3 regions of the Streptomyces sp. NPDC055815 genome follow, and region 3 is predicted to be linked to each of the others. Evidence: riboswitches for the same ligand, from Rfam matches in the RefSeq annotation. Region 3 holds a riboswitch; each other region holds the start of a gene.
What was found. Region 3 has a riboswitch for S-adenosylmethionine ahead of ACWGN5_RS37620 (IclR family transcriptional regulator). Riboswitches for the same ligand answer to the same signal wherever they lie in the genome.

Region 1 (10,126 bases), on a different contig from region 3:
GGGCCTCCATCAACCTGGGGAACCCCGTACTCGCGCAGGGCACGGCCGAGGCGCCGGGCGGGATCACCGTGGACCTGGCGCGGGAGATCGGGGCGCGGCTCGGGCTGCCCGTGGAGCTGCTCTGCTTCGACGCGGCGCGGAAGTCCTTCGACGCGATGGCGGACGGCCGGGCCGACCTCTGCTTCCTCGCCGTGGACCCGGCGCGGGAGACGGAGGTCGCGTTCACCGCTCCGTACGTCGTCATCGAGGGCGTGTACGCCGTGCCGCGCGGTTCGGCGCTCGGCACCGTCGAGGAGGTGGACGCGCCGGGCGTGCGGATCGGGGTCAAGAAGGGTTCCGCGTACGACCTGTTCCTGTCACGGAGCCTCGCCCACGCGACCGTGGTGCGCGGCGACGAGGGCGTCGACGTGTTCCGGTCCGAGGGCCTTGAGGTGGGCGCGGGAATCCGGCAGCCGCTCACGGCGTACGCCGCCGCGCATCCGGACGTGCGGCTGATCGAGGGCCGGTTCATGGAGATCCGGCAGGCCGTCGGGACGACGGTCGGCCGCCGGCCCGAGACTGTCGCGTTCCTCCGCGACACGGTGGAGGAGCTGAAGGCGAACGGTTTCGTCGCGGAGTCGCTGCGCCGATCGGGCCAGGACGCCGGGCTGTTGGCTCCGCCGGCCTGAACGCCGGGCTGCGGGCCCGCCGGCCTGAACGCCGGGCTGCGGGCCCGCCGGACTCCTTCCGGAACGCGGCGCAGAAACCCTCCCCGCGAACACCGGAAACAGCCCCTTCCCGGGCCCGGAGGCACCCGCCACGACCCCCACGGGGCCCCTCCGACCCCCTGCCCCACGCTCCCCCCGTACGCCCGCACACGCCCCGCACGGGGGATCCGTAAACAACCCCTGACCTGGGCTTTTACCTCAACTCTCCGTAGAATCAAGGGACTCGGAGGGGAGATCCACATGAGCGAGACCGCCCGCACCATCCGCACCGTCGACGACGTCCTCACCCTGCTCGACGGCCTGTTCCGACCCGATGCCGACCGCTGGACGGAGGGCGGCTCCGCGTGGTGGGACGGGTTCTACGCGGACCGGGACAAGCCCGTGCCGTTCTTCGTCGCCAAGCCCGACGAGAACCTCGTGTCGTACGTCGAGCAGGGCCTGCTCCCGGCCGGCGGCCGGGTCCTCGACCTCGGCTGCGGGCCCGGCCGGAACGCCCTGTACCTCGCCTCGGCCGGCTTCGACGTCACCGCCGTCGACCTCTCGCCCACCGCCATCGCCTGGGCGGAGGAGCGCGCCGGGGACACGGGCGCCGAGGGCGTCCGCTTCGTGTGCGGGGACGCCTTCACCGCAGCCCTCGACGGACCGTACGACCTCGTCTACGACTCCGGCTGCTTCCACCACCTGCCCCCGCACCGGCGCATCAGCTACCTCGCCCTGCTGCGGCGCGCCCTCGCGCCCGGCGGGCACTTCGCGCTCACCGCGTTCGCCGCCGGCGAGGGCGGCATGGGGTCCGAGCTCCCGGACGCCGACTTCTACCGGGAGGGCCGACTGCACGGCGGGCTCGCCTACACGGACGCCGACCTCCGCACGGTCTTCGCCGACCTGAAGGAGATCGAGCTCCGCCGCATGCGTTCCCTGTCCGCCGACTCCCCCGCCTTCGGCGAGTCCTTCCTCTGGACCGGGCTCTTCCGCCGGCGGTGACTCAGCCCATCCCCTCCAGGTGCGCCGCCAGCCTGTCGTACTGCTCCCGCACCCCCGCCTCCATGCCCGCCGCCAGCGCCTGGTCCCTGATCTCGTTGGACGGCCAGAAGGACGTGCTGGTCAGGGCCGTGCCACCGTCGGGGGTCGCGTCGAAGGTGAGGGCCACCCGGACGGGTTCGGCGTCCGGCATCTGCTCGAACACCTCCGTGTAGTCGAGCCGCTCCACCGGGAGGACGTCCTCGTACGTGCCGGAGAAGACGATCTCCTGGCCGTCGGGCCCGGTCTGGCCCCAGCGCCACGCGCCGCCCGTCCGCAGGTCGATGTCGACGACGGAGGTGGTCAGCCCGGCCGACCCGTACCACTCCCGTACGTGCTCGGGCCGCGTCCAGGCCTCCCAGACGCGGGACGGCGGGGCGTCAAAGGTGCGTGTGATGACCAGTTCGCGGTCGGCCGGTGTGGTGAGGAGGGTGACCATGACGACGACCCCTTCCGTACCGCTTCCCACCCCTTCCGTACCTTCCAGCATCCGCCGAACGCCCGAGGGCGGCACCCCCTGGTGGGGGTGCCGCCCTCGTTCGCGTTCAGCGATGGACTACCGAGCCGGGGCTCAGAAGTCCATGTCACCGCCCGGCATGCCGCCGCCGGCCGGCGCGGCGGCCTTCTCCGGCTTGTCGGCGATGACGGCCTCGGTGGTGAGGAACAGCGCGGCGATCGACGCGGCGTTCTGCAGCGCGGAGCGCGTGACCTTCGCCGGGTCGATGATGCCCTCGGCGATGAGGTCGACGTACTCGTTGGTCGCGGCGTTCAGGCCGTGGCCGACGGGCAGGTTGCGGACCTTCTCCGCCACGACGCCGCCCTCGAGGCCGGCGTTGACGGCGATCTGCTTCAGCGGGGCCTCGAGGGCCAGCTTGACGATGTTGGCACCGGTGGCCTCGTCGCCCGACAGGTCCGCCTCGAGCTTCTCGAAGACGTTCGACGCCTGGAGCAGGGCCACGCCACCGCCGGCGACGATGCCCTCCTCGACGGCCGCCTTCGCGTTGCGAACGGCGTCCTCGATGCGGTGCTTGCGCTCCTTGAGCTCGACCTCGGTCGCGGCACCGGCCTTGATGACGGCCACGCCGCCGGCCAGCTTCGCGAGGCGCTCCTGGAGCTTCTCGCGGTCGTAGTCCGAGTCGGAGTTCTCGATCTCGGCGCGGATCTGGTTCACGCGACCCGCGACCTGCTCGCTGTCACCGGCACCGTCGACGATGGTGGTCTCGTCCTTGGTGATGACGACCTTGCGGGCGCGGCCGAGCAGGTCCAGGCCCGCGTTCTCGAGCTTGAGGCCGACCTCCTCGGAGATGACCGTGCCGCCCGTGAGGATGGCGATGTCGTTCAGCATGGCCTTGCGGCGGTCGCCGAAGCCCGGGGCCTTGACGGCGACGGACTTGAAGGTGCCGCGGATCTTGTTGACGACCAGGGTCGACAGGGCCTCGCCCTCGACGTCCTCGGCGATGATCAGCAGCGGCTTGCCCGACTGCATGACCTTCTCCAGGAGCGGAAGGAGGTCCTTCACGGAGGAGATCTTGGAGTTGACGATCAGGAGGTACGGGTCGTCGAGCGACGCCTCCATGCGCTCCATGTCGGTGGCGAAGTACGCCGAGATGTAGCCCTTGTCGAAGCGCATACCCTCGGTGAGCTCCAGCTCCAGACCGAAGGTCTGGGACTCCTCGACGGTGATGACGCCTTCCTTGCCGACCTTGTCCATCGCCTCGGCGATGAGCTCGCCGATCTGGGTGTCGGCGGCGGAGATGGAGGCCGTGGAAGCGATCTGCTCCTTGGTCTCGACATCCTTCGCCTGCTCGAGCAGGGCGCCGGAGACGGCCTCGACGGCCTTCTCGATGCCGCGCTTGAGGGCCATCGGGTTGGCACCGGCGGCGACGTTGCGGAGGCCCTCGCGGACGAGCGCCTGGGCGAGGACGGTGGCGGTGGTCGTACCGTCGCCAGCGACGTCGTCCGTCTTCTTGGCGACTTCCTTGACCAGCTCGGCGCCGATCTTCTCGTACGGGTCCTCGAGCTCGATCTCCTTGGCGATGGAGACACCATCGTTGGTGATCGTGGGGGCGCCCCACTTCTTCTCGAGGACGACGTTGCGGCCCTTGGGGCCGAGGGTGACCTTGACGGCGTCAGCGAGCTGGTTCATGCCGCGCTCGAGACCGCGCCGGGCCTCCTCGTCGAACGCGATGATCTTGGCCATGTGAAGTGGTCCTCCCGGACATGGGGTGGATAACGCTCCAGGACCGCGCCGACGCCCGCGACGGACGGCCTGCGTGCCCGATGGTTCCTTGCCCCACCTGGCCGCGGACCTCGTCTGCCCGATCCTCGTAAGCACTCTCACCTTCCGAGTGCTAACGCCAATGATTAGCACTCGCCCTAGGAGAGTGCAAGCGACTCTCGCGTTTCGGGAGGGGGATCAAGGGGGCGCGCAGAGGCCCGGGAACGCGCGAGGGGTCCGCAACCCCACAGGGATGCGGACCCCTCGACGGCGTTGCGTCGGTGGCCGATCGCGCCGCGCTCAGACGGCGAGCTTGACCATGTCCGCCTGCGGACCCTTCTGGCCCTGCGAGATCTCGAACTCGACCCGCTGGCCTTCTTCGAGGCTGCGGTAGCCATCCATCTGGATCGCGCTGTAGTGGACGAAAACATCCGCACCACCGTCTACCGCGATGAAGCCGTAGCCCTTCTCCGCGTTGAACCACTTGACGGTGCCCTGAGCCATGCCTAACTCCCCTATTACTGGCCCTTGCGCGGGACCGCACTTCGCGGACCCGGGTCAGACCCTGCGCCGGAACGCGTCGACCGCGGCTGAATGTATCTGCCCAACTGCCCTCTGCAACAGGTCATTCGACCGAGAATTCTGGGCGCCCTGGAAAGGGGAATTGGGGATAATCCCCTGGATGCCGGGGCAAGTCGGGCCCGGCAAAGGGCGCAGAAGGTACACAACGCGCACACACTTTGGCTGCTTCTTGTCGTGCGGGGACGCATTCTCATATGCGCCTGGCATGAGCAGCGGAGGGGACTTCCCCAACTCTACCGCGCTCAACCATGCAGAATTGCCCCTTCCGCTTATCGCGCGGAAGGGGCAATTCGTACTGACTGGTAGCGCTATACGGGTCTCAGCACCCGCCGGCACTGTGCTTGATGGTCAGCCTCCGGCGACGGCCGGAATGATCGAGACGCCCGCGCCGGCCGGGGTGGCCGTCTCCAGACCCTGCTCGAAGCGCACGTCGTCGTCGTTGACGTAGACGTTGACGAAGCGGCGCAGCTTGCCCTGGTCGTCCAGGACGCGGGCGGCGATGCCCGTGTGGTTCTTCTCCAGGTCCGCGATGACCTCGGCGAGGGTCGCGCCCTCGGCCTGGACCTCGGCCTGGCCGCCGGTGTAGGTGCGGAGGATGGTGGGGATGCGGACGTTCACGGCCATGTGTTCGTTACCTTTCAGAGCGCCAGGCCGGCGTCGCGGAACGCGTCCAGGCTCGGGCGGATGGTGGCGGTCGCCTGAGAGGTGTCGGCCACCGCGTCCAGGGTCTTGAGTCCGTCGCCGGTGTTGAGGACGACGGTGGTGAGGTTCGGGTCGATGAGCCCGGCCTCGACGAGCTTCTTCGTGACGCCGACGGTCACGCCGCCCGCGGTCTCGGCGAAGACGCCCTCGGTCTGCGCGAGGAGCTTGATGGCCTCGACGACCTGCTCGTCGTCGACGTCCTCCACGGCGCCGCCGGTCCGGCGGGCGATGTCGAGGACGTACGGGCCGTCGGCCGGGTTGCCGATGGCGAGGGACTTGGCGATGGTGTTCGGCTTCTGGGGCCGTACGACGTCGTGGCCGGCCTTGAAGGCCGCCGACACCGGGGAGCAGCCCTCGGCCTGGGCGCCGAAGATCTTGTACGGCTTGTCCTCGACGAGGCCCAGCTTGATGAGCTCCTGGAGACCCTTGTCGATCTTGGTGAGCTGGGAGCCGGAGGCGATCGGGATGACGAGCTGGTCGGGGATGACCCAGCCGAGCTGCTCGCAGATCTCGTAGGCGAGCGTCTTGGAGCCCTCGCCGTAGTACGGGCGGAGGTTGACGTTCACGAAGCCCCAGCCCTCGCCGAGCGGGTCGCCGATGAGCTCCGAGCAGAAGCGGTTGACGTCGTCGTAGTTGCCCTCGATGGCGACGAGGTCACCGCCGTAGACACCGGCCATGACGACCTTGCCCTGCTCCAGGTCGTGCGGGATGAACACGCAGGAGCGGAAGCCGGCGCGGGCGGCGGCGGCGCCGACGGCGCCGGCCAGGTTGCCGGTGGAGGAGCAGGAGAGGGTGGTGAAGCCGAAGGCGCGGGCGGCTTCGAGGGCCTGGGCGACGACCCGGTCCTTGAAGGAGTGGGTCGGGTTGCCGGAGTCGTCCTTGACGAAGAGCTTTCCGGGGGCGACGCCGAGCTCGCGGGCGAGGTTGTCGGCCTGGATCAGCTTGGTCCAGCCGGGGTTCAGGTTGGGCTTCTCGGCGACGTCGGCGGGGACGGGCAGGAGGGGGGCGTAGCGCCAGATGTTGGCGGGGCCGGCCTCGATCTGCTTGCGCAGCGCCTCGGGGTCACCGGTGGGAAGGTCGTACGCGACTTCGAGCGGTCCGAAACAGAGTTCGCAGGCGAAGATCGGGCCGAGCGGGAAGACTTCACCGCATTCGCGACAGGAAAGCCCGGACGCGGGACCGAGGTCGACGGTGGTGGGTGCGACGGTCTGAACAGCCATGGAGGCGAGGCCCTTTCTCCTCATCTTTCCCATGACGAATTTTTCGCCATGAGACGGATTTGGCACCTTCCCTAGCCGGGGACCTCGCTGGAGACGAGTGGTAACCGACTGGAGGGTTGCCGGGGCTTCAACGGGCCGTTTCCCTCTGCCCCTCTGGATGAGCGGTATTCGATTGTGAAGCGCGGTGGACTTTCGTTCCTGCACTCCGACGCGGGCGGCACCCCGACGTGCATCGGGCATCCGCGTTGTTCAAGACTGTAACCGAAGGCCCGGAACCTTGGACCGGCCGTCCGACCCGCGAGATGGAGAGAGATCACGTGCTGGAAGAGGTGGAGCGCTGGCTGGCCCGGCGGTCCTGGTCAGTGACGGACCGGCCGCTGGAACGGATCCTCGCCGCCAAGCGGAACACGACCGTCAGCGTCGTCCTGCCCGCGCTGAACGAGGAGGCGACGGTCGGGGACATCGTCTCCGTGATCCGGCGCGAGCTGATGACCGAGGCCGTCCCCCTCGTGGACGAGCTGGTGGTGATCGACTCGGGCTCCACGGACCGTACGGCGGAGGTCGCGGCGGCGGCGGGCGCCCGGGTGGTCGCGCGGGACGCGATACTCCCCCGCATACCGGCCGTCCCCGGCAAGGGCGAGGTGCTCTGGCGGTCGCTGATGGTGACGAGCGGGGACGTGGTCTGTTTCGTGGACGCGGACCTGCGGGACTTCTCGGCGGACTTCGTGACGGGGATCGTGGGCCCGCTGCTCACGGAGCCGGACGTGGACTTCGTGAAGGCGATGTACGACCGCCCGCTCGGCACTGAATTCGATGGGCTCGCCTCCGGCAAGACCCCCGGCCAGGGCGGCCGGGTGACGGAACTGGTGGCCCGCCCGCTCCTGAACCTCCACTGGCCGCAGCTGGCGGGCTTCGTGCAGCCGCTGGGCGGCGAGTACGCGGCCCGGCGCTCGCTGCTCGAACGGCTGCCCTTCCCGGTCGGTTACGGAGTGGAGCTGGGGCTGCTCGTGGACGCGCTGCACACGGTGGGCCTGGACGCGCTCGCGCAGGTGGACGTGGGGGTGCGCAAGCACCGGCACCAGGACGGGCAGGCGCTGGGCCGGATGGCGGCGGCGATCTACCGGACGGCCCAGCTGCGGCTCTCCCGGGGCCATCTGGTCCGCCCCCGCCTCACCCAGTTCGAGCGGGGCGAGAAGGGCTTCGAGCCGCGGACGTACGCGGTGGACACGGAGGAGCGGCCGCCGATGGCCGAGATCGCGGAGTACGCACAGCGCCGCGTGGCGTAACGGCGAAGGAGTTCCGAGGAGGACGCACACCGCCGCGTGGCGTAACGCCCCACGATGATCCGTTTTGCATACATTGCCCTTTTATGCGCTTCAGACACCATCACCTGGGCAGGGTGCTCGCGGTCATCGGGCTCGCGGCGGGCTCGCTCGCGTCCGCGGCGGCAGGACCGGCCGCCGCGGACGTGGTCGAGCCCTTCGGCAAGCGGTACGACGAGTCGCTGTACGGCGACTTCACCACGATCGGCAACACGGTCATGGGCTGCCCGAGCACCCCCGCGGACCTGGCGGCCCGCTGTGCGACGGCGGCCTCCGGCCAGGGTTCGGACAACAACAACACCTTCGTGATGCGGCGCATCGACGCGGGCGGCACCGGGGACGCCGGGTTCGGCTCCAGTACGGGCCACGTGAAGATCCCGGCGGGCGCCGAGGTCGCGTACGCCCGCCTCTTCTGGGGCGGGAACGACGGCACGTACAAGGGCCCGAGCGGCGCGCAGCTGAAGCGCTGCGACATCTCGGGCGCGGACGTCGGGCGCTCCCCCGGCGACCCGACGACGACGGCCCCGGTGATCAGGGTCGGTGCGGGTCCCGCGACCCCGGTATCGATCGACAGCATGGTCGCCGACCCGGCCGACACCAGCGGCCCGCACTACTACACGGGCGAGTCGGACGTCACCGCCGCCTTCGCGGGCGTGTCGGGGACGGACGCCCAGGTGGCGGTCGGCAACCTCTGGGCCCCGAGCGGCAAGGGCTGCGTCGCCGGCTGGTCCCTGACGGTCGTCCACAGGTTCCCCGGCCCGGACCCGGTGAAGGCCCCGGAGCGGCGGAACGTGTACGTGTACGGCGGCCACGTCCTGCAGCGCTCGACGTCCCCGGCGACCACGATCACCGTGGACGGCTTCCACCGGGGCCCGGGCACGGTACGCGCGAGCGTGACGGCGTACGAGGGCGACTGGAACACGCCGGGCGACACGTTCCTCGTCGACGGCAGGAACGTCACCGAGGCCCACACCGGCAACACGAACAACTTCTTCGTCAGCGAGGACGACGGCGCGGTCTCCCCGAAGCTCACGAACAACCTGAGCATCGACGACAAGGCCTTCGACGTCCCGGCCGGCGCCGTCCCCCCGGGCGCGACCTCGGCGGACCTGACCTTCTCCACCAGCGGCGACACCTACGTGCCGTCCGCGCTCGCCTTCTCCGTACCGGTCCCGGAGCCGGAGAACCCGAAGCCGACGCCGACGCCGTCGCCGTCGCCGTCGCCGTCGCGAGTGGACCCGACCCCGACGCAGCCGGACCCCTCGGCGACGACGGGGGCATCGGCCGAGGTCCCTGCACCGCCCTCCTCGCCGGCACCCCCGTCCTCCCCCGAGACCCCTGCCTCCCCGTCTTCCCCCGAGACCCCTGCCTCCCCGTCTTCCCCCGAGACCCCTGCCTCCCTGGCTCCCCCGGCGCCCGGGCCACAGGGCGGCCACCGCTCCGGCTCGACGGCGGCGGACTCGATGGCGGAGACGGGAAGCAACGGCGAACGCCTCTGGCTGCTCGGCGCACTCGCCGTGGCCCTCGCGGCGACCGGCCTGGTGGCGAAGGCGGCGATGCGCGGCCGACGCGACTGACCTGCGGCAACTCCCCGTGGCCGAATCCACCCGTCTCGTATACGTACGTTTGAGCGTTTACGGGACGGGCTAGGTTCGCCACATGGCAACTGTGCTGGTGGCATCCAACCGGGGCCCGGTCTCGTACGCACTGGGCGAGGACGGTTCGCTGGACGCCCGCAAGGGCGGCGGCGGCCTGGCGTCGGCCCTGAGCACCATCGACTCCCAGGAGAGCCTCTGGGTGTGCGCGGCGCTCGGCGCGGGCGACCGGGAGGCGGTGAGACGCGGTACGGGCGAGCCGGGCGTGCGCATGCTGGACATCGATCCCGCCGTCTACGCGGACGCGTACAACGGCATCGCGAACTCGGTCCTCTGGTTCCTCCACCACCACCTGTACGACATCCCGCGCGAGCCGGTGTTCGACGCGGGGTTCCGCCGCCGCTGGGAGTCGTACCGGAGCTACAACCGCGCGTTCGCGGAGGCCCTGGCGGCGGAGGCGGCCGAGCGCGCGGCGGTCCTGGTGCAGGACTACCACCTGGCGCTGGTCCCGGGGCAGCTCCGGGACCTCCGCCCGGACCTGCGGATCGCCCACTTCACGCACACCCCCTGGGCCTCCCCCGCGTACCTGCGCATGCTGCCGGCCGACATCCGCGAGGAGCTCCTGCGGGGGATGCTCGGCGCGGACCGCCTGGGCTTCCACACGCGCGCGTGGGCGGAGGCGTTCGAGGCCGGCGCGGGCGACCTGGGAGACACGCGGGTGGCGGCGTACCCCCTGGGGGTGGACGGCGAGGAGCTGCGGGCG
Region 2 (10,126 bases), on a different contig from region 3:
GCCACGAAGGCGAGCTCCTTCTTCCTCAGAGCCGCCCAACCGGTCACGGGCAGGCGGTTCCTCCGCCGCCACCCCGGATGGGTGATCAACCGCGCGAAGGTTCGATGCCCGACCCTAGTGACCAAGTTGTGATCAGTTCAAATCCCGCTGGCAAAATTCTCGCCCACGCACCACTTTATTTACATTCATCACACGGCCTGTGATGGGCACTTGACGGTGCGCCATCCAGAATTCGGGCATAACGCCCAGGAGTTGCGATGCGTTACGAGAGGCGCGAAAGCCGCTTCAGCAACAAGGCGGACGCCACCGGCCGCGCCCCCGCCTTCGCGACGCCGTCGGCCACCTCGCGGTCGGTGGAGACCACCACGACCGGACGGCCCGGCGGCTCCGCCCTGACCAGCTGACGGATCAACTCGTCCGCCGTGACACCGGGCTTGGAGAACAGCACCCGCACCCCGCGCGGCGGGGCGAGCAGCACCGGGGCCGCCAGCTCCGCCCCGTCGAAGACACAGGTGACCTCGGCGCCCGAGCGGGCCGCAAGCGCCGAGAGCCCGCCGAGCAGCCGCAGCCGCTGCTTCTCCAGCGGCATCGTCGGATAGCCGGTCTTGGTGACGTTGTAGCCGTCGACGACCAGATGCGCCTGCGGCAGCGCGAGCAGCTGGTCGAGCAGCGCCGGGTCCGTCTCGGAGAGCGCCCGCGCCGCGATGTCCTTCGGCGACATCCGCCCCGGCTCCACCGCGTCCACGGTGTCCGCCGGGTGCACCGAGACGGGCGGCAGCGCGAGTTCGCGCCGCAGCCCCTGGGCCGCGTCGAGGACCGTGTCGAGCAGCAGCCGCAGCCGCATGTCCTCCACCGAGCGGCCCTCACGGGCGGTCCTGCGGCTCGCCTCCAGGGCCGCCTCGACCTCGCCCAGCCGCGCCTTGAGCCGCCGGGTCTCGCTCTCGGCGGCCGAGACCTGGGCCGCCGACTCGGCCCGCGCGGCCTCGATCTCGCCCCGGACCTTGCGCAGCGCCGCCTCGCCGCGCTTGACGTCGCTCTGGGCGCTGCGCAGCTTGCGCTGAAGCGATTCCGCTTCCTTCCGGGCGGCGTCCAGATCGCGCCTGAGCTGCTCGGTCTCGCCCCGGGAGCGGTCCTGGGCCGCGGCCAGCTCCTCGCGCAGCCGCTCCAGCTCGCGCCGGCCGGCCTCGTCGGCCCGCTCGGCGTCGGCCCGCTGGGCCTCCTCGCCGGCGGCGGCGACGAGCTTGACCCAGCCGGGCGGGCGCAGCACATAGGCGGCCGCCGCCACGTCGACGGGGTCGGCGGCCGCGGGCGGGGCGCCGGTCTCCACGGCTCCGGCCAGCTCGGGCTGGCCCTGCTTGAACCGTTCGCCGATCCGCTGCCGGAAGAGCGGGTCGCTCTCCAGGGCGGCGGCCATCGCGTTGCCGGCGAACTTGGCCCGCCGGCTCGCGGTGAAGCGGGCGTACTGCCGCAGGGGCGCGGGCAGCTCCGCGACGGTGAGCCCGCCGAAGGCGTCCGCGACCAGCGCGACGACCCGTCGCCGTACACCTTCCGGCAATGGGTGGTCGAGCGTCTCGGCAGCGTCACCTGCCGCGCCGGCCGGCTCACCACCGTGCGCGGGCTGCTCCACGATCCGTCACCCCTATGTCGTCCGCGCCGTCCCTCAGGAAGCGGCGCCCGGCCTGTCCACCAGTTCGATCTGGTCCACCGCGTTGCACCAGCGGCAGCGGACCGACTCGATGGTCTCACTGACCACCTGCCGCTCCTCGACCGTCGGATCCCCGGCGAGGTCCAGATGGACGTACTCCACGACCTTGGACGAGCGGGTCACGTCGAAGCGGGTCAGATTGCCGCAGAGCGTGCAGCGCCAGCGGGTCTCGTCGGTCGGCAGGGGAACCGTCGTCATCGGTGCCGTCCTTCTTCCTGTTGCGTGGTACCAGGTGCGGGTGCCGCGGTGCGCCGTCGAACTGCGGTGGTGGTGCCCGTAACCCTACGGCCTCGCGGGGAGGGCGGGGCACGGCGAGGCACTCTGTCCACTTCGGCCCCGGTACGCCATGATCTGTCCATGATCGACTGGCGAGGTGCGGCCCTCGGTGCCTGGCGGGGCACCCGCAGCGGACCCACGGTGACGTACGGACTGATCGCCGCCTGCTGCCTGCTCTTCGCCCTCAGTCCGGTCTCCGGACTCAACCCGGGGTACGGCACGGGCGACGAGCTCCTGGCCGCCCAGGGCGCCTACTTCCGCCGCTGGGGCGTCGTCCCCGCCGAGCTGACCGGCGGCGACCCGCGCGCCCTGCTCACCCCGCTGACCGCGCTCTTCGTCCACGGGAGCTGGCTCCACCTCCTGGGAAACATGCTGTTCCTGTACGTCTTCGGCGCCATGGCCGAGGAGCGCATGGGCGCCGTCGAGTTCTGCCTCTTCTATCTGGGCACCGGCTACATCGCCCTGTCCGGCTACGCGGTGGCGCACGCGGACAGCGAGCAGACCCTGGTCGGGGCGTCCGGGGCGATCTCCGCGGTGCTCGGGGCCTTTCTCTTCCTCTTCCCCCGATCCCGGGTCACCAGCCTCTTCCCCTTCCTGTTCTTCCTGCCGCTGCGCTTCCCCGCCTGGATCGTGCTGATCTTCTGGTTCACGCTCCAGTGGCTGGCCGCGCGGGCGGCGGGCGCGGGGCCGGGCGTCGCCTATCTGGCCCATGTCGTGGGCTTCTCCGTCGGCTTCCTCTACGCCTGGGTGCGCTTCCGCGGTGGGGATAGAGTGAAAGCCCAAGCCGCGGCGACCGAGGGAGAAAGCCAGCCGTGATCACCGCGATCGTGCTCATCAAGACCAGCGTGGACCGCATCCCCGAGATCGCCGAGTCGATCGCCGCGCTCGACAGCGTCAGCGAGGTCTTCTCGGTCACCGGTACGTACGACCTGATCGCCATGGTCCGGGTGCCGCGCCACGACGACCTGGCGGACGTGATCCCCGGCCGGATCAGCAAGATCCCGGGCGTCGAGGCCACGGACACGCACGTCGCCTTCCGGACGTACTCCCAGCACGACCTGGAGGCGGCCTTCGCCATCGGTCTGGAGTCCTGACCCCGGACCCGCGGCACGACTGAAGGGGGCCTCCCGACCGGGAGGCCCCCTTCACCCGTACGAGTGAGCAATCAGCCGCGGTCCGGGACGCAGCGGCCGTCCTCGGTGCGGTACTTCCACTGCGCGCCGTCCCGGACGAGCTCCTTCACGGCGCCGACGAACCGGTCCACGTGCTCGTCCGGCGTACCGGCGCCGAAGCTCACCCGAATGGCGTTGAGGGAGCGCTCGCCGGGCGCGGCCTCGGGGGCGCCGCACTCCCCCGGGTCCTGCGGGTCGCTGCCGAGCAGGGTGCGGACCAGCGGGTGGGCGCAGAACAGGCCGTCGCGGACGCCGATGCCGTACTCGGCGGAGAGCGCGGCGGCGAAGTGGGAGCTGTTCCAGCCCTCCACGACGAAGGAGATGACGCCCACGCGGGGCGCGTCGTCGCCGAAGAGCGAGAGCACCCGCACCTCGGGCACCTCGGCCAGGCCCTCGCGGACCTTGGCGATCAGGAGCTGCTCGCGGGCGACGAGGGAGTCGAAGCCGGCCTCGGTCAGCGCCTTGCAGGCGGAGGCGATCGAGTAGACGCCGATGACGTTCGGCGAACCGGCTTCATGTCGGGCCGCGGTGGTGTGCCACTCCACGTCCACACCACCGTCGGCCCGACGGGCTACCTTGCGGGACGCTCCACCGCCCGCGAGGTAGGGCTCGGAATCCTGCAGCCAGTCGGCACGGCCGGCGAGGACGCCGGAGCCGAAGGGCGCGTACAGCTTGTGCCCGGAGAAGGCGACCCAGTCCACGTCCAACTCCCTTACGGAGACGGGGTGGTGGGGGGCCAGCTGGGCGGCGTCGAGCACGATCCGGGCGCCGTGCGCGTGCGCGGCGGCGGCGAGCTCCTTCACGGGCCACAGCTCACCGGTGACGTTGGAGGCGCCGGTCACGCAGACGAGGGCGGGACCGTAGGGGTCGCGGTCGGCGAGGGCGCGCTCCAGGGTCTCGACGGCCTGCTCCGGGGTGCGCGGCGCGTTGAGGTAGGTGACGCGGGCGTCCCTCCAGGGCAGCAGGGAGGCGTGGTGCTCGGTCTCGAAGACGAAGACCTGGCAGCCGGCCGGGATCGTGGCGGCGAGCAGGTTCAGCGAGTCGGTGGTGGAGCGGGTGAAGACGACCTGGTCGTCCGGGCGGCAGTCGAGGAACTCGGCGACGGTGACGCGGCTGTTCTCGAAGAGGTCGGTGGAGAGCTGGGAGAGGTAGCCCGCTCCGCGGTGGACGCTGCCGTAGTACGGGGCGTACGCGGCGACGTCGTCCCAGACCCGCTGGAGGGCCGGCGCGCTGGCCGCGTAGTCGAGCGCCGCATAGGTCACCTCGCCGCCGGTGACGAGCGGGACGGTCACGTCCCGGCCGAGGACCGGCAGCGGGGCGGCGCAGCAGGGGTCGGCGGACTCGGCGGCGACGGCGGTCTCGACGGTGGCGGCGTTCGGGCATGCGGACATGGCGGTATCTCCCGGCATAAAAAGGGCGCGAAAAGGCGTGAAAGGGCCCGCAGGGCAGCGCGAAGAAGGGTGCCGCGTACGGGCGGAAAAGGTGGAGAGAGGGGCCGAAGGGGCCCTAACGCATTCGCTTGCTCACGAGACACCGCTCCCTAGAGGACCAAGGACCCCAGGGTGGTGCGCAGGGGTCCGCGCTTGCCGCAGGCTTCTGCCGTACGACCTGGTCTTCACCCGGGGCACCCCGCCACGGACGGAGGGTTGCCGGACAGCCAGCCGGGGCTTGAGGGCTGTCGCTCATGACCTGATACAGAACGTAGTTCAGCTGATCGACGACGCGCAACCCCGTCCGCATGCCGGACGGGGCCGCGTGTCGCGCGTCAGCGGTGGGTGGCGGCGATCCACCGCTCCAGGGACCGCTGGGCCGCGCCGGAGTCGATCGCCTCCGCGCCCTTCGCGATTCCCGCGGCCAGCTGCTCCGCGAGGGTGCCCGTGCCGGGGTCGAGGGCGGTGAGCGCCGCCGCCGCGTTGAGCAGCACCGCGTCCCGTACCGGACCGGTCTCCCCCGCGAGCAGCCGGCGGGCGACGTCGGCGTTGTACGAGGCGTCCTCGCCGCGCAGCGCCTCCAGGGTGACGAGGTCGATGCCGACGTCCCGCGGGTCGAAGCGCTCCTCGGTGACACCGCCGTCCCGGACCACCCAGACCCGGGAGGTGGAGGTGGTGGTGAGCTCGTCCAGGCCGTCGTCGCCACGGAAGACCAGGGCCGAGTTGCCGCGCTCGGCGAGGACCCCGGCGACGATGGGCGCCATCCGCGGGTCGGCGACGCCGACGGCCTGGGCCCGCACCTTGGCGGGGTTGGTCAGCGGGCCGAGGACGTTGAAGGTCGTCCGGATGCCCAGCTGGCCGCGGGCCGCGGCGACGTGCCGCAGCGAGGGGTGGAACTTGATCGCGAAGCAGAGGGTGATGCCCGCTTCGTCGGCGACCTCGGCGACCCGCTGCGGGGTCAGGTTCAGATTGACGCCGAGCTTCTCCAGGACGTCGGAGGAGCCGGAGGCGGAGGATGCGGCGCGGTTGCCGTGCTTGACGACCTTGGCGCCGGTCCCGGCGACCACGATCGACGCCATCGTGGAGATGTTCACCGTCTTGGCGCCGTCACCACCGGTGCCGACGATGTCGACGGTCCGCCCGGGCACCTCGATGACGTTGGCGTGCGCGTACATGGTCCGGACGAGGCCGGCGATCTCCTGCACGGTCTCGCCCTTGGCGCGCAGCGCGACCATGAAGCCGGCGATCTGCGCGTCGGTCGCCTCGCCGCTCATGATCAGGTCCATCGCCCAGGCCGTGTCGTCGGCGGAGAGGTCGTGGCCGTCGAGCAGGCCGTTCAGCAGGACGGGCCAGGAGCGGCCCGCCGACGTAGGTCCTCCAGCGGGGGTCGCAGCGCTCATGGCAGCTCCTGATGATCACGTGACGGATACACACCCACCCTATCGAGGTCCGGGGACGGCAAAGAGCCCCGTCCATCGAATGGACGGGGCTCTCGCCGTGGCGACCTCTACAAGGTCAGGTGTTCAGGTGATCAGTGGTGGCCGTGGCCGCTCTGGATCTCCTTGTACTCCTCGACCGTGGGCTTGGCGATCTGGCTGTCGTCGCCGTAGTAGCCCTTGTTGAGCTTGACCCGGAGCTTCTCCATGCGGCCGATCTTGCGCTCCACGCCGTTCTCGTCGACGGCCGGCGGAAGCTCCGCGGCCTCGTACTGCTCGTGCGCCGTGAGGCGGTGCAGCTCGCCCTGGCTGAGCGGCTCGTGGACCTCGACGAACTCACCGTGCGGGAGGCGCTTGATGATGCCCGACTCGCGGCCGTGCAGCACCTTGTCCTTGTCGCGGCGCTGGAGGCCGAGGCAGATCCGCTTGGTGGCGATGAACGCGATGACCGGGCCGAGGAAGAAGAAGATCCGCACGAACCAGGTGATCGAGTTGATCGACAGGTGGAAGTGGGTCGCCCAGAGGTCGTTTCCACCACCGATGAGCATGACCATGTACGCGGTGATCCAGGCGACACCGAAGGCGGTGCGCGTCGGAGCGTTGCGCGGGCGCTGCGCGATGTGGTGCTCGCGCTTGTCGCCGGTGATCCAGGACTCGATGAACGGGTAGACCGCGATGGCCGCGAGGACCGCCGGGAAGATCGCCAGCGGGATCATCACGCCGAGGACCAGCGTGTGGCCCCACAGGTTGATCTCCCAGCCCGGCATGACACGGATCAGACCCTCGGCGAAGCCCATGTACCAGTCGGGCTGGGCGCCGGTGGACACCTGGTCCGGGCGGTACGGGCCGATGGCCCAGATCGGGTTGATCGAGGCGATCGCCGCGATGATCGCGATGACGCCGAAGACCAGGAAGAAGAAGCCTCCGGCCTTCGCCATGTACACGGGCAGCAGCGGCATGCCCACGACGTTGTCGTTCGTCCGGCCGGGGCCGGCGAAGTGCGTGTGCTTGTGGACGAACACCAGGATGAGGTGGGCGACCACGAGACCCAGCATGATGCCGGGCAGCAGCAGCACGTGCGCCGAGTAGAACCGGGCGACGAAGTCGCCGCCGGGGAACTCGCCGCCGAACAGGAACATCGAGAGGTACGTGCCGATGACCGGCACGGACAGGATCGCGCCCTGCATGAAGCGGACACCGGTGCCGGAGAGCAGGTCGTCCGGGAGCGAGTAACCGGTGAAGCCGGTGAACATGCCCAGGAAGAACAGCAGGAAGCCGAACAGCCAGTTGATCTCACGCGGCTTGCGGAACGCGCCGGTGAAGAACACGCGCATCATGTGCACGAACATGCCGGCGAGGAAGATCAGCGCCGCCCAGTGGTGGATCTGCCGGATCAGCAGACCACCGCGCACCTCGAAGGAGATGTGCATGGTCGAGTTGAACGCCTCGGACATCAGCTGTCCCTGGAGCGGGACGTACGGTCCGACGTACTCCACCTCGTTCATCGACGGGTGGAAGAACATCGTCAGATAGACGCCCGTCAGGATGATGATGAGGAAGCTGTAGAGGCAGACCTCGCCCAGCATGAAGGACCAGTGGTCCGGGAAGATCTTCCGCATGTTGGCCTTGGCCAGCGTGTAGATCCCCAGGCGGCCGTCGGCCCAGTCCGCGACCCGCTCACCGGCGGGTGCTTTCTTACTCGTGGTCACGGTGCTCATCCGCGCTCCCAGAAGGCAGGACCGACGGGCTCGTCGAAGTCGCCGAGCGCCTCGAGGAAGCCCTTGTCGTTCACACCGATCCGCAGCTGCGGAAGGGCGTGACCGGCCGGGCCGAAGATGACGCGGGCGCCGTCGGAGAGGTCGAAGGTGGACTGGTGGCACGGGCAGAGCACGTGGTGCGTCTGCTGCTCGTACAGGGAGATCGGGCAGCCGACGTGGGTGCAGATCTTCGAGAACGCGACGATGCCCTGGTGGGACCACTCGAGCTCGCGCTTGTCCTTGATGTCCTCCGGCTGGATCCGGACGATCATCAGGGCGGCCTTGGCGATCTCGGTCTGGAAGTGCTCGTCGTGCTCCGAGAGGCCCTCGGGCATCGCGAAGGTCAGCGAGCCGACCGCGACGTCCTCGGGACGCAGCGGCTCGTGCGTGTTCATGTTGATGAGCTGGAGCCCCTTGGTCCACAGCGTGGACCGGAGCTTCTTCTCGGGCAGCGGGCCCATGTCACGCAGCAGGACGATGCCGGAGAGCGGTACGAGCGACAGCGCGCCGAACATCGTGTTGCGGATGAGCTTGCGGCGGCCCATGCCCGACTCCGCGGCACCGGCCGCGAAGTCCGCCATGACCTTCGCCTTGACCTCGGGGGTCGCCGCCATCGGGTGACGCTCGTCGGCGACCTCGACGTCGGACATCAGGGTGCGGGCCCAGTGGACCGCGCCCGCGCCGATGAAGAAGAGGGCGGCACCGAGGGTCCATCCCAGGGCGAAGTTGAGCGCGGACACGTGGCCGAAGGGCCAGATGTACACGATCTTGTCGACCGGGAAGATCACGTACGAGGCGATGAAGCCGACGGTGGCCAGCATCGACAGCGTGAACATGAAGGCGACCGCGCGCTCGGACCGGCGGGCGGCCCGCTCGTCGATGTCCTGGATGCGGGGCTTGTGGGGCGGAAGGCCCGGGTCGGCGAACGGGTCGTCGGCGACCTTCACCGCGCCGTGCGCGGTGTCCTGCCCTGCCGGCAGGGTCTCTTCTGGAATCTCTTGGCTACTCATGACTTCTTGGCCTTAGCGGTGTGGGCCGCGACCCAGATGGCAACTGCGATCAGCGCGCCCAGGCCGAAGACCCAGGCGAACAGGCCCTCGCTGACGGGGCCGAGGCCACCGAGCTTGAGACCGCCCGGGCTCTCGGACGTGTCGCTGTTGACGGCCTGGACGTACGCGATGATGTCCTTCTTCTCCTTCTCCGGCATGGTCGTGTCGGGGAAGGAAGGCATGTTCTGCGGGCCGGTCTGCATGGCCTCGTAGAGGTGCTTCGGGCTCACGCCTTCGAGGCTCGGGGCGTACTTGCCGTAGGTCAGCGCGCCACCCTCACCGGTGAAGTTGTGGCACTGGGCACAGTTGGTGCGGAACAGCTCGCCACCCTTGGCGATGTCGGCACCTTCCGGGCTGTACTGGCCCTCGGTCGGCGTGATCGCACCGGCACCGAGAGAGGCGACGTACGCCGCGAGCTGATCGATCTCAGCCTGCGAGTAGATGACCTTCTTCTTCGGGACCTGGGCGCCCGGCTGCTGGGCCGGCATACGGCCCGTGCCGACCTGGAAGTCGACCGCGGCCGAGCCGACGCCGACGAGGGACGGGCCGTCAGAGGTGCCCTGACCGCCGGTTCCGTGGCAGCTGGCGCAGCCGACGGAGTAGAGCTTCTTGCCCTCCTCGATGGCGAGGGACTGGGCGGTTTCATCGGCCTTCGCCGTGCCCGCGGGCGCGAACGCGGCGTACAGCCCCCCCGTGGCCGCCAGCGCGAGAAGTAGGACGACGACCGCCGCCAGCGGATGGCGTCGTCGTGCGGAGAGCTTTTTCACGGATTACCCCGGTGTCAGGATCTTCTGCGTCGATGCTTGCTGGATGTCTCGGTCCGCCGTGAGGCGGAGCCGATTACTTGATCATGTAGATCGTGGCGAAGAGGCCGATCCAGACGACATCGACGAAGTGCCAGTAGTAGGACACGACGATGGCGGCGGTTGCCTGCTCGTGGGTGAACCTCTTGGCGGCGTACGTCCGGCCGAGGACCAGCAGGAAGGCGATGAGACCGCCCGTCACGTGCAGGCCGTGGAAGCCGGTGGTCAGGTAGAACACCGTGCCGTACGGGTCGGAGGACAGCGAGAGGCCGTCCACCTTGACCAGCTCGGTGTACTCGAAGACCTGGCCGCCGATGAAGATGGCACCCATCACGAACGTGATGATGAACCACGTCCGGAGCTTCTTCACATCGCCCCGCTCCGCGGCGAAGACGCCGAGCTGGCAGGTGAGGGAGGAGAGCACCAGGATCGTGGTGTTGGTCGCCGAGAAGGGGAAGTTCAAGGCCGAGGCCTTTTCCGCCCAGAACTCGGGACCCG
Region 3 (10,126 bases):
ACCGAACCACCCATCACGACACTCTCCCTCAAGCCCCGCCGCATCGGCACGGCCGTCGTCCAGCTCCTCATCGACGCCATCGAGGGGGTGGGGGAGTACAACCCGGACTCGATCGTCATGCCGTACGAGCTGATCGTCCGCCCGTCCAGCGGCCGCGCCCGGGTCCCCCGGTCGAGAGTCCCGTCCCGCTCGCCCCACATGCAGCCACTGCACCCGTAAAGCCCCGCCAAGTTCACCCCATCCGGCGACACCGCCCCGCCGACTTCCGGGCCGCCTCTCTGCCGGTGCGCTACTCGGGTCGCGGGGCCGGGCGGTGGGGGAGGGCGCAGGCGGCGGTGCCGCCCGGCATGCGGTGACGGTTGTTCGCGATGAGTCGGTACACGCCGTGGGCCACCCACCGCACGGGTGGCAGGGTGAGCAACGCGCCGGCCGCCGGCCACCCGCCGCCCGAGCTCAGCAACGCCTTCGCGACAGCCTGGGCACCCCCGTACACGGCACCGCCGGGCGTCACCCACAGCACCTCGTGCGAGGCCCGCGTCGCGGTGACACCGAGATCCTCCAGGTCCGCGAACTGCCAAGGAGTGGTCTCGCACCGGGGCTTCAGGCGTCGCTCGGCGAACCTCGCCGAGGTCGAGCAGAATCCGCAATCTCCATCGAAAACGAGCACGGGCTGATTTCGCATGACTCCATCATGCCCGCGCCCGGAGCCGGGCGGTCGCTCCGGCCCGGCCTCGCGGTCAGGAGCGGCATACGACCTCGGTCAGGCGGTCGGCCGCGTCGACGGCGGCCTTCGCGAGCCGGGCGCCCGGGTGCCGGGTGAGGCGTTGGATCGGGCCCGTGACCGTGACGGCGGCGACCACCCGCTGGGACGGGCCGCGGACCGGTGCCGAGACGGAGGCCATGCCGGGTTCGCGCTCACCGATCGACTGGGCCCAGCCCCGGCGCCGTACGCCGCTCAGGGCGGTCGCGGTGAAGCGGGCACCCTGCAGGCCTTGGTAGAAGCGCTCCGGTTCCTCCCAGGCCAGCAGGACCTGGGCGGCGGAGCCGACCTTCATCGGGAGGGTGGACCCCACCGGCACGATGTCGCGCAGGCCGGACGTCCGCTCGGCGGCGGCGACGCAGACCCGCACCTCACCCTGGCGCCGGTAGAGCTGCGCGCTCTCGCCGGTCGCGTCCCGAAGGGACGTCAGGACCGGGCCGGCCGCGGCAAGCAGGGAGTCCTCGTCCGAGGCGGCCGAGAGCTCGGTGATCCAGGGTCCGAGGACGAATCGGCCCTGGAGGTCCCTGCCGACCAGACGGTGGCGTTCGAGTGCCGTGGCGAGTCGGTGGACCGTGGGCCGCGCCAGGCCGGTGGTGGCGACAAGCCCGGCCAGATGGGCAGGGCCGGACGCCAGCGCATCGAGGATCACCGCGGCCTTGTCGAGGACGCCGACACCACTAGAAATATCCGAAATGTCCATAGAAAGGGGTACTCCAGTCTCGGCGCGCGAGCATGACTCGCGGCGACCTCACCCCGGGAAGGGCAGGGGAAGGAAGGTGAGGGAAGGGGATGGTCAGCGGGAGAGGGCCGAGCAGGTCGGCCGATATGCCGCGACGATCATGAGCTGGGTACGCGGGAAGCCCGGAACGGGCAGAGCCGGGGCGAAGGGCAGCGTAGAGAGCACCGTGTCTCCTCATCTTTTCCCGCGCCACGTTGGCGCGGGCCGGAGTTGGCACTGATCCCGACGGCGCGGCGCGAACATGGAGCGCCGAGACGATCGGGGAGTTGCCGGGGCTTCGTAGGGCCGGTCCCTCCACCCCTCTGGATGATTCGCGGAGAACCATACAAGACACCCGGGGCGAGCTGCCAGCGACCCCCTGGTGAAGCAGCAAGGCAGGCCGGGCGGAGTGCGCTGAACGCCGGCGCCTCGCCCGGCAGGCGGGGGAGCTCGTCCCGGCTCGCATGGGTCCCACCCGCAGGATGATCCCCGGCCGCAGCCCGATAGATTGCCGGCGACACGAGAAAAGAGCTCGCATGGACTCCCGCATCCCGCGGCTGCGACGCAAGCTGGCACGCATTCCCTACGCGCCCCACCGAAGCCACTCCTTCGGCGAGGAACGGCACGCATTCCGTCTCGGCCCCCGCTTGTCCGAAGCCCGGGCGGACGCCTTCGAAGCCGAGAACGACGTGGAACTCCCACGCCCCTACCGGGACTTCCTCACCACCATGGGCGGCACCGGTGCATCCCCGTACTACGGACTGATCCCACTCGAACGCTGCGCCCTCTTCACGATGAACCGCGCCACCGCCGACACACGGACGAGAGGATTCCGTCGGGCCTACCGCCCCACCCGCGAAGGCCACCTCTTCCTGCACGTCATCGAACGCGGCTGCAGCGACCTCGTCCTCCTCGGCGTCACCGGCCCTCTCACCGGACGCATCCTCATCGGCAACACCGACGGCTTCTGGGGCCCGAACGTCTCCTCGGCCCCGGATTTCCTCGCCTGGTACGAGCGGTGGCTCGACCACATGGCCGGCGGCAAGGACAACCGAGCCCTGCTGCTCACCTCGCCGCGGCTGCACGTTCACCCACGCCAGTACCGTCTCTCGCCGAGGATCTGACCCTGACCCTGACCAGGCGACGGGAACGGGAACGGCGGGGAGTGGGAGCTAACGCTTGCGTTCGGCCGCGGTGAGACCGCGCAGGGTCCACAGCCCGTACGCGGCAAGCAACGGCTTGAACAGCGTCCACTCCCCGAGGCGGTAGTCGCCGGCGCGGACCAGCCTGTCGGCGAGATCGGGCCGCTGACGGCGCAGGTAGGCGCGCGCTTTGAGCGCGTGTGCCGGCTGGGACGCGATCGCGATGTGCTCCGCACCCTCCAGCAGCGGGACCACGTGGGTGATGTTCTCCCACGTGTTCCTGCTCTGGTCCTCGACGAGAACACGACCCTTGTACCCCAGCACGGACCGCGCGTAGTCGGCCATCAGCTCCGCCTCGGCCGTACCACCCCCGACCGCCCCTCCGCTGAAGACGATCACGGAGTCGCCGTCGGCGTCCGCGCCGACGGAACGGATCCCTGCCCTGACCCGCCAGCGGTTGACGAGGTTGATCGACTCGGACGGGTTGCGGTAGCCGAGCACGACCACGGCTCGGGAACCGTGGCCGCCGGCCTCGACCAGGGTCCGGGACCAGCGCCGGTTCAACCACTCGCCCCAGGCCAGAACAGCGACTCCGGCGGCCGGCAACGTCCACGCTCGCATGACAGACGATCCTAGGCCCTGTGCGGAGGAACAGGCCGGACGATCGGCACCGCATCGTCGGAGCGGCCCACCGGGCCGGGAGCGGTCGCAGCAGGTCAGGTCCGTCGAAAATCCCTCGACATCGGTCGCCATGATCGGGGAGGCTGCGCGCGATGACCAGAATCGACGACACACCGCCTGCGTGGGACGAGCGCACCCAGCTCACCACGTTCCTCGACTACACACGCGACACGGCCCGTGCCAAGTGCGAGGGCCTCTCCGCGGAGAACGCCCGCAAGGCGCTCCTGCCGGGCTCACCGCTCATGACCATGAGCGGAGTGATCAACCACCTCCGCTGGGTCGAGTACTACTGGTTCCAGGTGGTCTTCCTCGGTGAGGAGGACCACGGCCCCTGGACCGACGAGGACCCCGACCGCGAGATGCGCATCGCCGTCGACTTCCCGCTCACGCAGCTGCTCGACGAATACGCCGAACAGAGCGCCCGCTACCGCGAACTCGTCGCCGAGAACGGCCTGGAGACCAAGGCGAAGCGCGCCGTACGCAACGGCCTCCACGTCGATCTGCGCTGGATCCTCCTGCATCTCACCGAGGAGACAGCCCGCCACAACGGTCACCTGGACATCCTGCGCGAGCTGCTCGACGGAACGACCGGCGACTGAGCCTCCGCCGGTTGCAGACCACGGGGCCGGCCGGCTGCCGTTGCAGCCTCGGTGCTGCCGGATGACCCGCTGCTTCCTCGGCTCCGGCGAGCCGTCATCGAACGGCGGCTTGCCGGAGCGGGATCGACACTGTTCAGGGGGATGAGGGCGTGCCGGATGTGAGGAACTTCGATGCGGAGTGGGCGGCGGCACCCGAAGCGGTGAAGCGGTGCCTGGCCTTGGCGTACGAGGCGCTCGTGGCCGGCGGACTCGCAGTGGGCTCCGTACTCACGGACGCCAACGGGACGGTGTTGGCCGAGGGACGCAACCGCGCGTACGACGACGGTCCCGGAGGAGGCCCGCTGCGGGGTACGCCCCTCGCGCACGCCGAGATGAATGCGCTGGGCGCGGCACGTACCGACTGGGATCTCGGCGCCTTGACCCTGTGGAGCACCCAGGAACCCTGCTCGATGTGCACGGCCGCGGCGGCCTTCACGGGCGTGGGGGCGGTGCGCTACCTGGCCCCGGACCCCTGGGCGCTGGCCAGTGCCAATGACGGTTCGTCCGGTGTGTCCGGGCTGGACCGGCAGCCGTGGCTCGTGGCGGCGAACCTGATGTTTCTCCGCAGTGTCTCAGCGGCCGCGCGGGGGACCGAGGAACCACTGACTCTGCGTCGCTGCCGAGAACTTGAGCCGGAGACGACGGGACTGCACGACGCTCTGCCGCCGGGCCTGCCGGTGGCCACGACGGTCGAGACGTGGCTGGCGGAGCTGTGGCCCGTCGTCGGTGACGCCGCAGTCGCCCGGCGACGGCGGGTGGCAGAGGCCACTGCGCCCTGAGCACCGCCCTGAGTACCGCCGTGAGCGCAGTCCCCCCAACACGACCTGTCGGGGCTCCGTGCGATCCTCCCTCCATGAACGAGTTCGGCGACGCGCACGTGCGCCACGCGACACTGCTGTGGATGTCCCTCCTCGCAGCCGACGCCCGGGATCAACTGTCCTGGCTGGGGGAGCGCGAGCTGGAGACCGAGCCGGTCGTCGAAGAGGTGGAGCTCTTCTGCCGCATGTCCGAAGGGTTTGCCGAACGCGGTGTCCTCGACCCCGGGCAACTGCGCGACCTTCAGGCCGTCGGCCGGCGACTCGGCGAGATCGACGCCACGGGTCGCGCAGGCCTCTGGGGCGACGCCCTGGCTTCGGACACGGCATGGGACGACATCCGTCTCCTCGCCCGTCAGTACCTCGTCAGCACGCTGGGGGACTGGCGCCAGCCACTGCCAGGCAGCCGGTCAAGGCCGCACAAGGGCGACCACTGAGCCCCCGGGAGCGCGGCCACCGAACAGCCCCATCGCCCAGCGCTCTCCGAGACAGGAAGGCCCGCCCGATGCACCCCGCCGTCCGGGAACTCACCCGCCTCGTCCCTCCGCCGGCCGGCAGCCTGCCCCGCACCTGGTCCCGGACGGAGGAATGTCTGGGTACGGCGCTGCCCCAGGACTACAAAGACCTCGTCGACACCTACGGCGGGGGAGTCTTCGACGAGACGATCTGGATCCTGGAGCCGGACTGCACTGACGAGGACTACGACCTGGTGGCGATCGTCGGTGAGCGCGCCGAGGTACTCGGCAGACTCTGGGACCGCGGCGAGCCGAAGCCGGACGAACTCGCGGCCGACGGAACCGGCGTGCTCCCCTTCGCCTACATCGAGGGCAGCGGCGCCTACCTCTACTGGCTCACCAGCGAGACGGCGAAGCCCGGGGAATGGACCGTCCTGGTCAACGAGGGCCGTGGACCCGAATGGGAACACCACGCCGTCTCCGCCGCCGAGTTCGTCGCCGGAGTGCTCACCGGACGCATCCACTCGGAGACCCTCGGCGAGTTCGAGGACACGGAGCGGGGCTTCGACGCGAACGCGGACATCTTGGGCTCCGACGAGTAGGCGTGCGAGACGTTCTACGAGCTGGGGTCCGACCCGCTTGACCCGCCGGTCCCGCCGGATCCCGTTCCTTCGAAATGGGCCGTCGCCAGGACCGTGCCGTCCGGGGCCACCAGGCGGGCGCCACTGAGGTTGCCGGGATCCACGGGGGCCGGGGCGCCCCAGTAGCCGTAACCCGCCCTGAGGGGGAACGAGCCGAGCGATACGGAGGAGCCGTCGGCCCGCACCAGGAGGCAACGCACCGGGCCGTCGACCGCCCGTACCTCACCGAGGTCGACCGACATGTAGACCCAGCCGTTCCCGCCCGCCGCGTCGGCCAGGTGCGCGTAGATCCGCCCCACCTCCTTGCCGGCCCCGGTCCCCTCCCCGGCCGAGGAGACCAGCGTCGCCTCCAGGACGTGCGGTGCCGGGGCCACCACCTGGGGCGCGCCCTCCACCGCCGTACCGACCGCCCAACCGCCGAACCCGAAGGCCAGCGCCGTGGCCACGCCCGCCGCAGCCATCCGGAAGCGACGGCCCCGAATGCGCCGTCGCGCCGTCGGCGGAGGAGTCGAGGGTGCCGGGGCAGGGGCCGACGTACGGGCGGGGGCCATCGTCCGTACCGCCCGACTCTCGAAACCCAGCGGAGGCTCCGCCCCCGGCAGCAGCCCGAGCAGCCCGTCCCCGACCACCGTCAGCCGCTCCACGTACGCCCGGCAGTCCGGGCAGCGGTCCAGATGGGCCACCGCCTCGGCCCGCTCGCGCGCCGGAAGGATCCCCAGCGCGAGCTCGGCACCCTCCTCGCGCAGCCGCTCGCAGTCCATGCCGCTCACCGCGTCTCCTCGCTCTCCAGGAGCGCCCGCACCTTGATCGTCCCCGCCCGGATCCTGGTCTTGGCCGTGCCCAGCGGCACGCCCTCGAAGGCGGCGACCTCCCGCGCCGTCATCCCGTAGATCCCGGCCATCACCAGCGCCCGCGCCTGCTCCCGGGGCAGCGCCGCCACCGCCCGCCGGACCCGCTCGGCCGCTTCGTCGGCGAGCGCGCGCCGCTCCGGAGTCTCGGACACGATCCCCACCAGCGCCTCCAGGTCCTCAGGGGCGACCGGGGTCGCGCGCCGCGCCCGTACCGCGTCGATCGCCAGGTTGTGCGCGATGGCCGTCAGCCACGTCCGTACGGAGCCCCGCCTGCCGTCGTACACCTGGGCGTGCCGCCACGCCCGCTCGAAGGTCTGCTGGGCCACGTCCTCGGCGAGCCGCGGATCGCCGACGACGGCGACGGCCACTCCGTAGACGGAGCGCTGGAAGCGGCGCACGAAGGCCACCGCGATCTCCGGATCGCCCGTGGCGAGACCGGAGAGCAGTGCCTCGTCGGGAACCCGCTCCAGCGGAAGGCCCATGCGTCCCACACTCGTGGATACGTCCGAAGTCCCCGAAGGGATGGTCCGAGCTCATTGTCCGCCCGGACCGCAATCCGGGCGCGGCCGAGCGTCGTACCCCCTGTGGGGACCGAACCGGAGGACCAAGCCCGCGGGCCGGTCCGAAGAGCCGACGCGGAGGACGGAACGATGACGAAACCGACACCACGTACGCGCGCGCTGCTCGGCCTGTCGGCCGCCGCGCTGGCCGGCCTCCTCGCCGCTTGCGGAGGCGGCAACGGCGACGGTTCCAGCAGCGGTACGACCACACCGCCCCCCGAGCAGAAGAGCACGGCGCCGGCCGGTACGACCCAGGTGAAGGCGGACCTGGCCGACTTCAAGATCACGCTGTCACAGCAGACCTTCACACCCGGCACGTACGCCTTCGCCATCACGAACACCGGGCATCACGACCACGCCCTGGAAGTCGAGGGGCCGGGCGGCGAGAACCGCTCCAGCACCATCGGCCCGGGGGAGTCCACCACCCTCACGGTCACCTTGAAGGACGGAACGTACGAGATCTACTGCCCGGTCGACGGACACAAGGACCAGGGCATGAAGACCGAGATCACGGTGGCCGGCGCCCCCGTCAACAAGCCGGACACCACCCCGACGACCCCGAACACTCCCGGCAATGGTTACTGACCGAACCCGCCGCATCGCCGTGCTCCTGCTGCGGCTGGCCGCAGCGGGCCTGACGGCGACGATGGGCGCCATCCACCTCGCCCTGTGGGCCGACGGCTACCGCGACCTGGCCACCATCGGCTGGCTGTTCCTGCTGAACGGCGTCGTGGGCTGCCTCCTCGCGGCGGCCCTGCTCTTCACCCCGTACCGCTGGCTCGGACCGGTCGCCGCCGCCACGGCGCTGTTCACGGCGGGCACCCTCGGCGCACTCTTCCTGAGCCTCACGACGGGCCTGTTCGGCTTCCACGAATCGGCCGACGCGGACCTCGTCCGCCCCAGCATCACGATCGAGACGGCGGGTGTCCTGGTCCTGACGACCCTGGGGGTATCCGCACTCAGCCACCGCCACCGCCAGCACCACTCACGGGGCTAGGTGTATTGACCCGGAGCGTTGTTGATTCGGCTGATGGGTGGCTTGCCGGCGAGTGCGGTGTGGCAGCGGTGGTGGTTGTAGGTGTGGAGGAAGTTTGCCAGGGCCGCTGTCCGCTCGTCGTTCGAGAGGGAGGGCCGTAGGCCCACTCGCCGAGCAGGGTGCGGTTGAAGCGTTCAGGCGAGCCGGTTGAGCCGGTGGCGGGTGAGGATCCGGTGGACGGTGGATGAGGGCAGGCCCAGGATCGGGCCGATCCCGGCGGGGCCGAGTTTGTGGCTTCGCCGCAGGTCGCAGACGCGGTCTTCCACCGCGGCCGGGGTTCGGTGCGGTGTGGTGCGAGGCCGGCTCGGCCGGTCTTGCAGGCCCGCATCGCCCTCGGTCCGCCACCGGCGGATCCACTTGTGGGCCGTGGCCCGGGAGATGCCCATCTCTGCGGCCACGTGAGCGACCGGACGGCCTGAGCAGACACGTTCGACCAGCAGTCTTCTACCGAAGACGGTCAGCCGGGCATTACGGTGGGCCACGAAGACCTCCGTGAGGTGAGTTCCTGGACAGCTCCCACCACACCGGAGGTCTTCGCCATGTTCAAGACCAGACCAGTGTCGACAACGCTCGTGATCAATACACGTAGGGCCTGTCTCTCTGGTCGGCGCGGGGTCTCCGCACGAGCAGGATGCGGCTGGGCTTCTGGGCGGCGGTGTCCGCACACAAGCCATTCCCTGCTGGGCAGGGGGCGGTCCGCGCCCAGTGCACGTCAGTTGACGACACACCCGGCAAGGGCCCACTGCTCTGGAACGAAACCGTCTGCCCCATCGCTGCTGGACAGTTGGGTTACCCTCCTTCCTCGTGGACCAGTTGACCGCCGAAGACCCGCCGCGCATAGGCCCCTACCGCCTCATCGCCCGCTTAGGTGCCGGCGGCATGGGCCGGGTGTACCTCGCCCGCTCCGAAGGCGGGCGCACTGTCGCGGTCAAGGTCGTGCAGACCGAGTTCGCCCAACACGCCGAATTCCGCTCGCGGTTCGCACGCGAGGTCACCGCGGCGAAGCGGGTCGGTGGGGGCTGGACCGCGGCAGTGCTCGACGCGGACACGGACGCGGAGACGCCCTGGGTCGCGACGCAGTACATTCCCGGGCCCGATCTGCAGGCCGTCGTGGCCGAGCAGCACGGGCCGTTGCCCGAGCAGTCGGTGCGGGTCCTGGCCAACCGTCTCGCGCTCGCCCTGCAGGCCATCCATGGGGCGGGCCTCGTCCACCGCGACCTCAAGCCGTCCAATGTCCTGGTCACCGTGGACGGGCCCCGGGTCATCGACTTCGGTATCGCCCGGGCGCTGGACAGCATCAGCGGGGACAGCCTGCAGACCCGTACGGGCATGGTGATCGGCTCGCCCGGCTTCATGTCCCCGGAACAGGTGCGGGGGCTCCACGTCACCGCCGCCTCCGATGTGTTCTGCCTGGGTTCGGTCCTCGCCTACGCCGCCACGGGGCGCCAGCCCTTCGGGGCGACCGGCAACGGGCTGCACGCCCAGTTGTTCCGGGTCGCCGAGGAAGAGCCGGACCTGGACGGGCTGCCGGAGGCGCTCCTCGGACTCGTACGGGAGTGCCTTCAGAAGGACCCGGAACGACGCCCCACGCCGGAGCAGGTGGCCGCCCGCACCGCCACAGAAGGCGCCGACGAATGGCTGCCGGGCGCGCTCCTCGGTCGACTGGGGCGCCAGGCGGCACAGTTGCTGGACTTCGACCCGCTGCGCCCGGATACGGCCCTCGTGCCGAGCCAGGATCCCATTCCGCCGGTGCCTGCCCGGACCGAGCCCAGGCCCCAGCCCGTGCAAGCGCCCGCGGCACTTCAGCCCGTGCAAGCGCCTTCCGCATC

Region 1: linked by a shared signal. The riboswitch ahead of thrC (threonine synthase) and the one ahead of ACWGN5_RS37620 (IclR family transcriptional regulator) in region 3 are both predicted to bind S-adenosylmethionine.
Region 2: linked by a shared signal. The riboswitch ahead of ACWGN5_RS29955 (aminotransferase class V-fold PLP-dependent enzyme) and the one ahead of ACWGN5_RS37620 (IclR family transcriptional regulator) in region 3 are both predicted to bind S-adenosylmethionine.

Annotation. Positions count from the first base shown of each region.
Region 1 is NZ_JBSHDU010000023.1:41,892-52,017, reverse strand. It holds gene ACWGN5_RS17030 (transporter substrate-binding domain-containing protein) at 1-668, shown strand, start outside; gene ACWGN5_RS17025 (class I SAM-dependent methyltransferase) at 948-1,688, shown strand; gene ACWGN5_RS17020 (SRPBCC domain-containing protein) at 1,690-2,193, opposite strand; gene groL (chaperonin GroEL) at 2,296-3,924, opposite strand; gene ACWGN5_RS17010 (cold-shock protein) at 4,243-4,446, opposite strand; gene ACWGN5_RS17005 (MoaD/ThiS family protein) at 4,873-5,148, opposite strand; gene thrC (threonine synthase) at 5,163-6,470, opposite strand; SAM riboswitch class I at 6,464-6,610, opposite strand; gene ACWGN5_RS16995 (glucosyl-3-phosphoglycerate synthase) at 6,764-7,732, shown strand; gene ACWGN5_RS16990 (DUF11 domain-containing protein) at 7,816-9,345, shown strand; gene ACWGN5_RS16985 (alpha,alpha-trehalose-phosphate synthase (UDP-forming)) at 9,428-10,126, shown strand, end outside.
Region 2 is NZ_JBSHDU010000058.1:36,764-46,889, forward strand. It holds gene ACWGN5_RS29930 (NlpC/P60 family protein) at 1-5, opposite strand, end outside; gene ACWGN5_RS29935 (NYN domain-containing protein) at 263-1,627, opposite strand; gene ACWGN5_RS29940 (hypothetical protein) at 1,661-1,903, opposite strand; gene ACWGN5_RS29945 (rhomboid family intramembrane serine protease) at 2,063-2,797, shown strand; gene ACWGN5_RS29950 (Lrp/AsnC family transcriptional regulator) at 2,794-3,075, shown strand; gene ACWGN5_RS29955 (aminotransferase class V-fold PLP-dependent enzyme) at 3,147-4,544, opposite strand; SAM riboswitch class IV at 4,728-4,843, opposite strand; gene trpD (anthranilate phosphoribosyltransferase) at 4,919-5,983, opposite strand; gene qcrB (cytochrome bc1 complex cytochrome b subunit) at 6,115-7,737, opposite strand; gene qcrA (cytochrome bc1 complex Rieske iron-sulfur subunit) at 7,734-8,786, opposite strand; gene qcrC (cytochrome bc1 complex diheme cytochrome c subunit) at 8,783-9,592, opposite strand; gene ctaE (aa3-type cytochrome oxidase subunit III) at 9,666-10,126, opposite strand, start outside.
Region 3 is NZ_JBSHDU010000101.1:19,679-29,804, reverse strand. It holds partial or broken gene ACWGN5_RS37630 (substrate-binding domain-containing protein) at 1-219, shown strand, start outside; gene ACWGN5_RS37625 (thiol-disulfide oxidoreductase DCC family protein) at 290-682, opposite strand; gene ACWGN5_RS37620 (IclR family transcriptional regulator) at 738-1,460, opposite strand; SAM riboswitch class I at 1,671-1,812, opposite strand; gene ACWGN5_RS37615 (SMI1/KNR4 family protein) at 2,015-2,602, shown strand; gene ACWGN5_RS37610 (YdcF family protein) at 2,651-3,241, opposite strand; gene ACWGN5_RS37605 (DinB family protein) at 3,394-3,900, shown strand; gene ACWGN5_RS37600 (nucleoside deaminase) at 4,050-4,718, shown strand; gene ACWGN5_RS37595 (hypothetical protein) at 4,793-5,191, shown strand; gene ACWGN5_RS37590 (SMI1/KNR4 family protein) at 5,260-5,811, shown strand; gene ACWGN5_RS37585 (anti-sigma factor family protein) at 5,826-6,611, opposite strand; gene ACWGN5_RS37580 (RNA polymerase sigma factor) at 6,617-7,183, opposite strand; gene ACWGN5_RS37575 (plastocyanin/azurin family copper-binding protein) at 7,352-7,846, shown strand; gene ACWGN5_RS37570 (hypothetical protein) at 7,836-8,258, shown strand; partial or broken gene ACWGN5_RS37565 (helix-turn-helix domain-containing protein) at 8,438-8,779, opposite strand; gene ACWGN5_RS37560 (protein kinase domain-containing protein) at 9,102-10,126, shown strand, end outside.